DNA from 3 places in the Mesorhizobium sp. M1217 genome. Region 2 is predicted to be linked to each of the others. Evidence: predicted binding sites of a transcription regulator. Region 2 holds the regulator's gene; each other region holds the start of a gene.
What was found. The regulator PhoB, encoded in region 2, activates phosphate uptake and scavenging genes when phosphate is short. The targets are predictions, from matches to a motif close to TGTCATNNANCTGTCAT.

Region 1 (4,390 bases), on a different contig from region 2:
GGCCGGCCCACGCTTGACCGTATAGCGGTGCGGCACATCGCGTGGCCCAAAGAGAAACGAACCGGGTCCAGCCATAATCGCCTTACCGCCGATCTCGAACTCGATCTCGCCTTCCATCACCAGGAATGACTCGTCCTCGCGATGGTGCACATGCAGCGGCGCCTCACCTTCGCTCTCGAGCACTTCGATCAGCGTGAACTGGCCCGCGGTCTGGACCGCTGTCGCCTTGATCACCGCTAGCGAGCCAAGCCACCAGCGCGCCTCTCCTTCCAAGGCGTGACTGCAAAAGGCGTGGGGAGTGCTCCTGCCAGCTTCGCCGCCAGCCACGGCCGCCACAGAATGGTAGCCGACCTTGATCGAGGCGGAATTCACCATCGAGCAATAGTTTTTGATGCCGGGCAGGGAGGACCAGACCTCGCCAGCCGCCTTGGCGCTGTCCATGTCCGCCCATTCGAATATCTCCGTCCAGCCGCCTGCGGATTTGAGCAGGCGACGGTTGAGGAAACCCCTGAGCTTTCGCACCTCGTCATTCACTTCATCCCTAGTCTGCAGGAACATCTGCTCGGTGAATCCGGGCTTCAATGCAAATTCAGTGATTTCAACGACATTCGTGTCCATGACTTCCTCCCTTTGCCATCTGACCTTTGTTTCGCCTCCCGCATTCTGTTCGCTCAAGACGTGCTCGTCCGGCCTCTGCCTTTGAGCCAGCAGAGCGCCATTGTCGTTGCCGTTTCGACGGCGAGGTCCACCGTCATACCGCGTATCCGCATGGCGTTGAACGTCGGAAAGTCGAATAGAAAGCTGATTGCCTGCACGACATCATCGCCCGGACCGTCGTGCGCCAGTGCCTCACGCACGAATCCGGCCACCATGTGTCGCAGGTATTCCTCCCATTCCCGCATGGCCGGAAGCTCGCGCTCGCGCAGGTCGCTTTCGAGATGCCGTCCGCCACGTTGGTAGAAGGCGAACAGCTCGTTGGCGACCCGGCGTAGCCGTTCTTCAGGATCGGTCGCGTCGCCGATTATCTCCCTCACTGCTTCGGGCGACGGAGGACGCAGGCGCTCCATCAGCAATTCGCCGCACGCCGGCACCAGGTCATCCAGAGTAGGAAAATGCTTGTAGACGGTGCCAACGGCGACATCGGCTTCCGTAGCGATATCCTTCCAAGTCGTGCCAAAGATGCCGTTCTGGGTGTGCAGCTTGATTGTCGCGTCGAGAATCCGCTGCCTCGTCTTGGTGAAGGCGGCAGTCCGGGAAGCCATGCTGTAGCGGCGAGGGGACATAGACGTCCACCCAAATAATTGAATGAACAATTCAATCATTTAATTTATCTGGAGTCAATCCAGATTCGCAGGAGCCACTCGCTATTCCCCACTCGGTATTTCATTATTCCCTCCATGAACCCGATCGAGCTTCTCGACTATGCCGGCGTCGCCGTCTTCGCGGCGACCGGTGCGCTGGCCGCCTCGCGCAAACAGCTCGACATTATCGGTTACCTGTTTCTGGCTAGCGTTGCCGGCATCGGGGGCGGAACGTTTCGCGACGTCATCCTCAACGTGCCCGTGTTCTGGGTGGGAAACCGCGACTATGTGCTAATCTGTGCGGCGGTGGCGGTCGTCGTCTTCTTCAGCGCACATCGTTTCGAGTCGCGCTACAAATTGCTGCTCTGGCTCGACGCCATAGGTCTTGCCGCATTTTCGGTGATTGGCGCGGCCAAGGGGCTGACGATCACCGGGTCACCTGCAGTTTCGATCGTCACCGGCATGCTCACCGCAACCCTTGGCGGCATTCTGCGCGATCTGTTGACAGGCGAGCCTTCGGTGCTCCTGAGACCGGAAATCTACGTTACCGCAGCGCTTGCCGGCGCCGGCCTCTACACACTTGGCGATTTCGCCGGACTGCCGCCGCTTGCGTCGGGCCTGGCAGGTTTCATGGCGGCTTTCTGCGTACGCGGCGGCGCGCTGAAATTCGGCTGGGCCTTTCCGTCCTACAAAAGCAAGCCTGGCCGGCGTCCGGAAGATATTCCCTGATTTAAGGTGTCAGGCTGCAAACCGCTGCGCTTCCCCGCCATAATAATTGACGTAGCGGGCACCGATCTCCTTGACCGGCATCACCACGAACACGTCGACCGTCGAGAATTCACGGTCGATGACGCAACCGTCGCCGATGCGCGCGCCGACGCGCAGATAGCCCTTGACCAGCGGCGGCATCGCGGCGATCGCCGCCTTGGTGTTAACGGCTTCGATCGGCATCAGATCCATCGAACAATAGCGCCCGGCGACGGCACGCACGTCCCACGATGAATTCGTCCGGCAGTGGTGGGCAAGATAGGTCAGCGCCTCTGCATGTGCCGCCGGCACGGTGCCGTGGAACGACGCGCAGCCGGTCATCACGCCAATGCCGTAATGATTGATATAGGCCCAGATGCCTTGCCACAGCGCCTCGATGGTGCGCTTGGAGCGGTATTCCGGCAGAACGCAGGAGCGGCCGAGCTCGAGGAAGCGCTGGCCGGGATGTCGCGCGATCAGCTTGGTCAACTCGAATTCGCCTTCGGAATAGAAGCCGCCCGCCGCCGCGGCAATCTCCTGCCGCAGCAGGCGGTAGGTGCCGACGATGCGGCGATGCTCGGGACCGGAAAGCGAAGTATCGAAGACCAGCAGATGGTCGCAGAGGGGATCGAAGCGGTCGGCATCGCGGCGGTCCTGCATCTGGAACAGGTCCTTCCTGGCACCAAGCTCGTCGTAGAACACCCGGTAGCGCACTTCCTGCGCGGCGGCGATCTCGGCCTCGTTGCGGGCGAGCCGCACTTCGAGATTGCCGATGCGGCCGAGCGATGCGCCTTTTATGACGGCATCGGCGTTCCGGCCGACGAGCAAAGGCCCGCTGGCGTTCGGCCGAGCATCACATTCCGGCATGACTGTATGCACGAGTGATTCTCCTTCGAGCCATCCCTCTTGGCACGGGGATACGGTGTAGGTGCAACAGGATTGTGACAGTACCGTGATACGGCTCTGCGGGCAATACTTCGTCGGCTGGGTAATCTATCGACCGTCTATGTTGTGCCTCAAGCGGCCACTTGCCCTTCAACCGCATGAACCAGGGCATCAGGGTCGAGCGGCTTGGTGACGAAGCCGCTCGCACCGTGGGCGAGCACGGCGTGGCGGGTCTTTTCCTGGCTGTCGGCCGACAGCACCATGATCGGCACCGGCGGAACCGCGGTCTCCTCCTCATGGCGGCGGATGGCGGCGATGGCGTCCAGCCCGTCCATGACAGGCATATGCAGGTCCATCAGCACCACGTCGTAGCGGTGCTTATGGCCGGTGCTGATGACCGCCTCGACCGCGGCCTTGCCGTTGCCGACCACTTTCACCCGATGCCCGGCCTTCAGGAGGGTGGCGCGGGCCAGCATGGCGTTGATGTCGTTGTCCTCGGCGATCAGCACCGACAGGCCCTGCTGGCGGCCGCCAATGGCGTGCCCAGCCTGCGCGCCGCGCTTTTGCGGTTGCGGCTCGGCGATGACCGGTGCGTGGCTGGTCAAAAGCACGCGCAGCAATGTCTCGCCGCGCACCGGCCTCGCCAGGAAGGTGGCGTAACCGTTGGCACGGAACTCGCCAAGCATGCCGCGGTCGGTCGGCGCGATCAGCGTCACCGCCTCGCAATCGACAAATCCGCTCTGGCGCAGGCGCCTGAGCAGCCTGCCGTCGCTTTGCTCCATGGCAGCATCGACCAGAAGCACGTTGCAGCCCTCGGCGAAAGGGGCGGCCTGGGCGGCGGCGGCGGCCAGATCGACCGTTCCGCCATTGGCGCGAATGGTGCGGGCGATGGCTTCGGCCTCGACCAGGTTCTTCGACACGATTACCGCATGCCGGCCCAACAGCGCGTTCTGGCGGATCTGCAGCGCCTCGACGGCGGAAATAGCGGGAATCTCGAAGACGAATTCGGATCCCTGGCCAAGCCGGCTCGACACCGAGATAGTGCCGCCCATCGCCGTCACCAGGCGCTTGGAAATCGCGAGACCGAGGCCGGCACCACCATGCGTACGGGTCGAGGTGCCGTCAGCCTGTTCGAAGTCCTCGAAGATGCGCTCCATGTCCTCCTCGCGCAGACCGGGGCCGGTGTCGGTGATGGTGAAGCGGATGCGGTTGGTGGTTTCGGTGCGGACGCGGCCGATGCTTGCCAGGACGCCGCCGCTGTCGGTGAACTTGACGGCATTGCCGATAAGGTTGAGCAGCACCTGCCTGACCCTGCCGGGGTCGGCGGTGATCAGCTGCGGCACGTCGGGTTCGACATGGCAGCCGAGGCCGATATCCTTGGCAAAAGCCCGCGCCGCCAAAAGCTCGATGACATTGTCGGCGATCTCGCGCACCGACATCGGTTGCGGTTCGGGATC
Region 2 (4,390 bases):
CCTCAACTTCTACTACGGCCAGAGCAAGGCGTTGAAGGACATCACCTTGTCGCTGCCCGAGCGCAGCGTCACTGCCTTCATCGGCCCTTCGGGCTGCGGGAAATCGACGCTGCTGCGTGTGTTCAACCGCATCTACGAACTCTACCCGAAGCAGACAGCCGAGGGCCAGGTGCTGCTCGACGGCAAGAACATTCTCGACCGCTCGCAGGACCTCAATCTCCTGAGGACCAAGATCGGCATGGTGTTCCAGAAGCCGACGCCGTTCCCGATGTCGATCTACGAGAACATCGCCTTCGGCGTCAGGCTTTATGAGAATCTGGGCAAGTCCGAAATGGACGGCCGCGTCGAACAAGCGTTGAAGCGGGCCGCGCTGTGGGGCGAGGTCAAGGACAAGCTCAACGCCAGCGGCTTGAGCCTGTCAGGCGGCCAGCAGCAGCGGCTTTGTATTGCCCGCACCGTGGCCGTGAAGCCGGAAGTCATTCTGCTCGACGAACCGGCTTCGGCCCTCGACCCGCTGTCGACTGCCAAGATCGAGGAACTGATCGACGAATTGCAAGCCGACTATACGATCGTCATCGTCACCCACAACATGCAGCAGGCGGCGCGCGTGTCGCGCCAGACCGCCTTCATGTATCTGGGTGAACTGGTCGAGTTCGACCGGACCGAGAAGATCTTCACGTCGCCCCGCGAGAAGCGCACGCAGGACTACATCACTGGCCGCTTCGGCTGAGCCGTTCCGATCATGCATATGAGGACAGGACCATGGGCGAACACACAGTCGCTTCTTTCGACGAGGATCTCGAGCAGATCAGCAAGCTGATCCGCGACATGGCCGACCTCGCCGGTTCGATGGTCGGCGGGGCGACCAAGGCCCTGTTGAATTCCGACAACGTGCTGGCGCAACGCGTCGTTTCCGACGACGCCATCATGGATGCGCGTCAACGCGAACTGGACGACCGCGCCATCACCCTGATCGCCAAACGCCAGCCGATGGCCCACGATCTTCGCCATGTGGTCGGAGCGATCCGCATGGCGGGCGACCTCGAACGCATCGGCGACCTTGCCAAGAATATCGCCAAGCGCGTGAGTGCGGTCGGCCTCAGCGCCACGCCGCGGGACCTGTCGCATTCCATCGACGCGATGGCGCAGCTGGTTCTCATCCAGGTGCAGGGTGTCATCGAGGAATATGCTGCAGGCGATGCGGCCGCGTTGGCCAAGCTGCGTGCCGCCGACGAGCGCATCGACGTCAAATACACGTCCGTGTTCCGCGAGCTGTTGACCTACATGATGGAAGATCCGCGCAACATCACCGCTTGCACGCACCTGCTGTTCTGCGCCAAGAATCTGGAGCGGATCGGCGACCATGTCACCAACATCGCCGAAAATGCGTATTATGTGCTGACCGGCGAGCAATTGCCGGTCAATCGTCCGAAGCAGGACGAAACGACAATGTCCGCACCGGTGACATGATGGGGGTGCCCAGCCGATGATCGCACCACGCATAATGGTGGTGGAGGACGAGGAGCCATTGGGTGTGCTGCTCCGCTACAATCTCGAATCCGAAGGCTACCAGGTCGAGGTGGTGACACGCGGCGACGAAGCCGAGATCCGTTTGCAGGAGAATGTGCCCGACCTTTTGGTGCTCGACTGGATGATACCAGCGGTTTCCGGCATCGAGCTCTGTCGTCGGTTGCGGGTGCGCCCCGAAACCGAGCGGCTGCCGATCATCATGCTGACCGCGCGCGGCGAGGAGAGCGACCGGGTGCGCGGGCTTTCGACCGGCGCCGACGACTATCTGGTCAAACCGTTTTCGACACCGGAATTCATGGCCAGGGTCAAGGCGCTGCTGCGGCGCGCCAAGCCGGAAGTGCTGTCCAGCGTGCTGAAGGTCGGCGACATCGTGCTCGATCGCGAATCGCACAGGGTCTATCGCAAGAAGAGCGAAATCAGGCTCGGGCCGACCGAATTCCGGCTGCTCGAGTTCATGATGCGGCATCCGGGCCGTGTCTTCTCGCGCAGCCAGTTACTCGATAATGTCTGGGGCGAGACAATCTACATCGACGAACGCACCGTCGACGTGCATGTCGGGCGGCTGCGCAAAGCCGTCAACAACGGCCGGATGCCGGATGTCATCCGCACCATCCGCGGTGCCGGCTATGCGATCAGGGAAGATTGACCCGCCTGGTCAGGCTACGTTCTTTCTGACGCTGGGCCTCATTTGCGCGCCCGGCGCGAAAATCTCCTGGTCGACGAAGCTTAGCGCCCGCATCGCGCAGCCTTCGCGGATCAGCGGCAATTCGTTCGGCTCTGTATCGAAGGAGATCGAGCCCGAATGCTGGCCGCCGGCGGTCTGGGCGATTGCCTTCCGCAAGGCCGGCTCGATCAGATCGAAGGCGGCGGCACTGGCGCCGACCATCGCGACCGGTGCCGGATCGATCAGCGCGAACAGCGAGCCGAGACCGAAACCCAGCGCTTCGCCGGCCTTGCGGTAGGCCTCGCGTTCCGGCCCATCTTTCTCGCGCGCCCGGGCCGCCAGTGCTCGCATGTCGGCGTCGCTGACGTCGGCGATCGGTTCGCTTTCTTCGCTCATCTGCCTGGCGTTGCGCCAGATGGCGTAGTTGCCGGCATAGGCCTCGATGCAGCCGCGCCGCCCGCAACGGCAGAGCGCGCCGCCCGGACGATGGATCATGTGGCCAAATTCGCCACCCGAGGAATGCGTCCCGGTGAACAGTTCGCCCTTCAGCACCAGCCCCATGCCGATGCCATGCGAAAGCAGGATGGCGATGAAGTCGTCGCGATAGCGATCCGGATTGCGCCAGCGCAAAGCCACCGCCATCATGTTGCAGTCGTTCTCCACCGTTGCCGGGATGCCGAATTCGTCCTCCAGCATGTCGGCAAAGGCGATGTCGGTCTGCGGCGTGATCGGCGACCACAGCATGGCGCGTGCAGGGGAGTCGGTAATGCCCTGAATCGCCAGGGCGATGCGGGCGACACTGCGGACGTCAAGGTCTGGATCCTGCAGCCGGCGCCGGACGATGGCCATGCATTCACGGATCAGCTCGTCGCGCGGCATGGTCAGCGTGTCCAGCCGGCGCTGTTCCTCGGCGACCACCTGTCCCGTATAGTCGATAATGGCGGCCGACAGGAAATTCAGCGACAACACCACGGTCAGCACCGCCGCCGCTTCCGGGTTGAGGGCGAGGCCGACCTGCGGACGACCGCGTTTCAACGAAACGGGCTCACTTGCCTTGCTCTCGGCGAGGATGCCTTCCCGTATCAGGTCGGAAGAGATCGCCGATATGGTCGAATGACTGAGGCCGGTAGTAGCTGCGATCTCAGTACGCGATGGCTGGCCGGCCCGGCGCACCGCCGAGATCACCATCGCCCGGTTGCGCCGGCGCAAATCGTCATGGCGGATTCCGACCGACATTGTTTTGCTTTCCTCCCGGTTGCCGCGGCCGCTCATGAACCGGAAGCCGTCGGTAATGTCCGACAAATAGTGTCGGACGCAGGCAAATAGTGTCAGATGCAGGTGGCGCTGTCATCGTTTATTCCGACGCTCGAAAAAACTCGCAGAGTCATCAAAATCCATCAGAATCGATGTTGACAGCAGCCGGAGATCGGGCCAGTATTTTTTCGAGGCTCGAAAAAATTAGAGCTTCTAAGCTGGTCTTTGAGCCAATTGGTCACGCCGTACGCGGCGCAGGGAGGATATGATGAAGAAATTCACGACCGCCATTCTGGCGGGTGTCGCCATGACGCTGGCGCTGGCGTCGGTGGCGCAGGCTAAAGACAAGGTCATCGGCGTTTCCTGGTCGAACTTCCAGGAAGAGCGCTGGAAGACCGACGAGGCCGCAATGAAGGCGGCCATTGAGGCCGCAGGCGACAAGTATATTTCCGCCGACGCACAGTCCAACCCCGGCAAGCAGCTCACCGACGTCGAGAGCCTGATCTCGCAGGGCGCCAGCGCACTGATCATCCTGGCGCAGGACGCCTCGGCCATCGGGCCGGCCGTGCAGAAGGCACTGGACGAAGGCATCCCGGTCGTCGGCTATGACCGGCTGATCGAGAACAAGGACGTGTTCTATCTGACCTTCGACAACAAGGAAGTCGGCCGCATGCAGGCCCGCGAAGTCTTCAAGGTGAAGCCGGAAGGCAACTACGTCTTCATCAAGGGTTCGGGTTCCGATCCGAATGCCGATTTCCTGTTTGCCGGTTCGATGGAGGTGCTGAAGGAGGCCATTGACGGCGGCAAGATCAAGAATGTCGGCGAGGCCTATACGGACGGCTGGCTGCCGGCCAACGCTCAGAAGAACATGGAACAGTTCCTGACCGCCAACGACAACAAGGTCGATGCCGTGGTCGCCGCTAATGACGGCACTGCCGGCGG
Region 3 (4,390 bases), on a different contig from region 2:
GCCTTGCAGGACAGGGGTGCCGTCGAAATCATCGAGGCGATGCTCGATTCCTGCGACGACCAGACGCCGCGCGAGGAATGGCATCGTGTCGGCATGGATTTTCATATCGAGCTGGCGCGCCTGTCAGGCAACGAGTTCCTGTTCAGAGCGGTTCGTGATGCGATGACGCGCCTGTCGCGCGCCCGCTGGCTCGAGGTTCGCGACGAGGCAGCGCTTGGCCGTGCCTGGGCCGAACACCATGACATTCTGTCGGCGGTGCGGGCCGGCGATGCCGACGGGGCCGCCTGCCTGCTTTCATCTCATATCGACGGTAGCCGCGACCGGCTGGTGACGTCGTTGCGCAACGACCGGCGCGGCCTGCGCGCCAGGGGATTTGCCGTCGTCGCTTGAGTGAGGATCGGCGGCCATTGATCACGAAAAAGGCAGATGAGCGAAGAAAGCTACTTTCGGTCTCGCTTCGCAAATGCCGATGGCGTAAGAGCGGCGATGGAAAACAACCGATTTGACACACCCGTGACCGTCAAGGGCGCGGCGGGAAGCAATCAGCTCTTGCGTACGGCCCGCGAGGCTTCCGACTACCTCCTCAACAATTGGCCCGGCAAGCGCAGCCCCAAGCACCGCGAAGCGCTGCAAGCCTGTCATGATGCGCTGGCCGGCGACAAGCCGGCCATGAACGCAAGACGGGCCTTCATTGCCGCCGCCCGCGAAGTGAACGTCTTCGTCAGCGACAAGGCGCCGGCCTGAGGCATAGCGGGGACTTGATCGAGACCCGGGCCGCCTGACAGGCCTGATATCATCACTCGGCCGTTTCGGTGTTGGTTTGGGACTCGCTTTCGCCCTCGGGCTTCGAGCGCTCCTTGGCCGCGACCTTGGCAGCCTGCTTTTCCGCCTTCTTGGCAGCCTTCTGCCGGTCGCGTTCCTTGCGTTCCTGACCGTAGTTCGGTGCTCGTGCCATATCGTTTCCTTTCATTGTGCTTGGCCTTTGCCTAGGAGCATTGGGCCACAAACACAACACCGCAAGGCACGATCGGCTCCATATCTCGTCGCAGTCCGGGGAGCCCCGCTTCAGGGCGTTTTTTCAGGCGCCGTCCCGGTCGAGGACGAGATCGGCGGGCCCGAACCGGTCCTTTGCCGTGAATTGCTGGTGCCAGTAGGGATAGAGCACGGGCGGCCTGCTGACCACGTCGAGGCGTGTGCGCTCCTCATCGCCGAGCACCAGGCTTGCAGCAGCGATATTGTCCTTGAAATGCGCTTCGGTTCGTCCGCCGATCACCAGCGAACTGACGGCGGGCCGGCCAAGCAACCAGGCAAGCGCCACCTGCGCTGCCGACACGCCGTGGTTCTTGCCGATATCGATCAGCACGTCGACGATCCGCCACAGCCGGTCCTCGTCGCGGATCGGCGGTTCCGACCAGCCGCTGAGCTGGCGGGCGGTCGGCTGGTCACGGTGATATTTGCCGGACAGCAATCCGCCGGCGAGCGGGCTCCAGACCAGCACGCCGAGCCCCTGGTCGACCGAGATCGGCAACAATTCATACTCGGCCTCGCGGGCTTCCAGCGTGTAGTGGATCTGCTGGGTGACGAAGCGCGGCTGGTGATGACGGTCACTGATACCGAGCCCCTTCATCACCTGCCAGCCGGAATAATTGGAACAGCCGACATAGCGGACCTTGCCCTGCGCGATCAGCGTGTCGAGCGCGGCGATGGTTTCCTCGAGCGGTGTCAGGCCATCCCACTCGTGCAGGAAATAGATGTCGATGACATCGGTCCTGAGGCGCTTCAGGCTCCTCTCGCATTCGCGGATCAGATGATAGCGCGACAGGCCTTCATCATTGGGGCCTTTGCCGATCCGCATGCGCGCCTTGGAGGCGATCAGCACGTCGCCCTTGCGCTTGCCGCCGAGCGCCTCGCCGATGATCTCCTCCGACACCCCGTTCGAATAAACGTTGGCGGTGTCGATGACGTTGATGCCGGCATCGATGCAAAGGTCGATCATCCGGCGCGCCTCGTCGAGGTCGGTCTTGCCGACCGCCGAAAACGCGCCGCCGCCGCCGAACGTCATGGTGCCCATGGTCAGCGTCGAAACCTTCAGCCCGGAACGGCCGAGAGTGCGGTATTCCATGTCGTATCCTCATGATTTTATCGGGAAAGGGCGTTTCAAACGACAGCCCTGAATGAACCGGGCATTTGTAGGATAATTCGTTCCGCTTGTCGCCCGTGTTGCAGGGCAACATCGATCACATCTTACGGATTGGACGCGCAGCCAGCGCAACAGCGGCTGCAATAAAACCGTCATTGCCGGCCTATACTAACATCGGTTCAGCGCTTCGATTTCCGGCCGCCGGGCCGGGCGGCAGAGCGCCTGACAGCGGCCGACACGGCCTGTAAGCGGAGCAGCGCAAATGACCGAGATAAAACAGAATTCCCCGGCCAGGGACTGGCTGGAAGCGGAACTCGCCGACACGCTCGACGAAGATTATGAGCTGGAAATCTCTGAGCCGGCGCTGTCGATGGAGATCGCCAAGATCTATAAGAATGCGCATCCGCCATCGATCGACCGCCTGCAATATTTTCGCGATCTGATCACGCTGCAATCCGAATTGATCAAGCTGCAGTCCTGGGTCGCCTATCACAAGAAGAAGCTCGTCGTGGTATTCGAGGGCCGCGACTCGGCGGGCAAGGGTGGCGTCATAAAGCGCATCACCCAGCGGCTCAATCCGCGCATCTGCCGCGTCGTAGCACTACCGGCGCCGACCGAGCGCGAGAAGTCGCAATGGTATTTCCAGCGCTACGTTCCGCATCTGCCGGCCGGCGGTGAGATCGTGCTGTTCGACCGCTCCTGGTACAACCGCTCCGGCGTCGAGCGGGTGATGGGCTTTGCCCAGCCGGATCAGGTCGAGGAGTTCTTTCGCGACGTGCCGGATTTCGAACGCATGCTCGTCCGCTCAGGCATTACGCTTGTCAAATACTGGTTTTCGATCACCGATGAGGAGCAGCAGATGCGCTTTTTGACGCGCATCCATGACCCGATGAAGCAATGGAAACTGTCGCCGATGGACCTCCAGTCGCGCGTGCGCTGGGAACAGTACACCAAGGCCAAGGAAGAAACCTTTGCCCGCACCAACATCCCGGAAGCTCCCTGGTTCATCGTCGAGGGCAACGACAAGAAGCGGGCGCGGCTGAATTGCATCGACCATCTCCTCAAGCAAATGCCCTATGAGGAGGTGCCGCACGAGGAGATCACACTACCGGAGCGCGTCTTCAATCCCGAATACGAACGTCAGGTGCTGCCGCGCGAACTGTATGTGCCGGAGAAATACTGACTAAAGCAGCGAGGAGGGGCGCTGCCTCCGTGGGCAGCGCCCTGCAACAAGCTAGGCGCGCTCGATGATGACATGCGTGGCCTTCGGCGTCGCGACCTGCTCGCTGCAGCGGTAGCCGAGCTTGGGCATGTCGATGCCGGCAAAAAGGCTCTCGCCTGAGCCGAGCAGGACAGGTGAGATCGCGAGATGCATTTCGTCGACGAGCTTTTCCTTGAGATACTGCCGGATCGTAGAAACGCCACCGCCCAGCCGTACATCCTTGCCGTCAGCCACTGCTTTCACCCTCTCCAGCGCTGAGTGGATACCGTCGGTCACGAAATAGAAGGTCGTGCCGCCCTCCATGACAATGGGATCCCGCGGATGGTGCGTCAGCACGAAGACCGGCACGTGGTATGGCGGATTGTCTCCCCACCAGCCTTTCCAGCTCTCGTCAGGCCATTCGCCGCGGATCGGCCCGAACATGTTGCGGCCGAGGATCCATGCACCGACATTCTCGAAGCTGCGCGCCGCGAACGCCTCGTCAGTGTCCGTGGTCCCGCCATCCTTGCCGAGGACCATCTTGCGGAAGGTGCGGGTGCCGAACATCCATTCGTGCAGGGCTTCCCCGCCGACACCGAGCGGGTTCTTCAGGTCTTGGTCGGGACCGGCGCCGAAGCCGTCGATCGACAAGGTGAAAGCGCTGACGCGAAGTTTGGACATGAGAGCCTCCTTGATAACCAATTGTGAGATGCAAGCAGTTATCGGGTAGCTTAACTGATTGCATTTGCAAGCGGTTTTTTGAATCGCCGGGGCAATCGCTTCCAAATCATGTTGGAATGACCAATCTCAATGTTGGCGCCGTCCCTCATCCGCCTGCCGGCACCTTCTCCCCGTATAGTGACGGGGCGAAGGGGCTGGCCGCAACCTCGGCGATGTTTTTGCAACGCTGGAGATTGGCGAAATCTTTTGCGAACGCGTCTTTCTCCCCGTCACTATACGAGGAGAAATGCCCGGCAGGGCAATGAGGGGCAGCGCAAACCTGAAGCGATTGCCCTGCGGTGGCCATGTCGCGCTTTGGACGAAGGAAC

Region 1: the regulator PhoB is predicted to act here: its motif matches at 2,979-2,995, upstream of olsB (l-ornithine N(alpha)-acyltransferase).
Region 3: the regulator PhoB is predicted to act here: its motif matches at 2,280-2,296, upstream of ppk2 (polyphosphate kinase 2).

The regions. Positions count from the first base shown of each region.
Region 1 is NZ_JAMYMA010000025.1:21,398-25,787, forward strand. Features, by position in the region: gene NKH37_RS30290 (quercetin 2,3-dioxygenase) at 1-618, opposite strand, end outside; gene NKH37_RS30295 (TetR/AcrR family transcriptional regulator) at 672-1,322, opposite strand; gene NKH37_RS30300 (trimeric intracellular cation channel family protein) at 1,398-2,030, shown strand; gene olsB (l-ornithine N(alpha)-acyltransferase) at 2,040-2,915, opposite strand; gene NKH37_RS30310 (response regulator) at 3,065-4,390, opposite strand, start outside.
Region 2 is NZ_JAMYMA010000002.1:73,028-77,417, reverse strand. Features, by position in the region: gene pstB (phosphate ABC transporter ATP-binding protein PstB) at 1-730, shown strand, start outside; gene phoU (phosphate signaling complex protein PhoU) at 763-1,470, shown strand; gene phoB (phosphate regulon transcriptional regulator PhoB) at 1,487-2,176, shown strand; gene NKH37_RS03000 (ROK family protein) at 2,186-3,430, opposite strand; gene xylF (D-xylose ABC transporter substrate-binding protein) at 3,717-4,390, shown strand, end outside.
Region 3 is NZ_JAMYMA010000011.1:195,858-200,247, reverse strand. Features, by position in the region: gene NKH37_RS20240 (GntR family transcriptional regulator) at 1-390, shown strand, start outside; gene NKH37_RS20235 (DUF982 domain-containing protein) at 487-744, shown strand; gene NKH37_RS20230 (hypothetical protein) at 797-955, opposite strand; gene NKH37_RS20225 (aldo/keto reductase) at 1,079-2,122, opposite strand; gene ppk2 (polyphosphate kinase 2) at 2,403-3,323, shown strand; gene NKH37_RS20215 (dihydrofolate reductase family protein) at 3,375-4,022, opposite strand.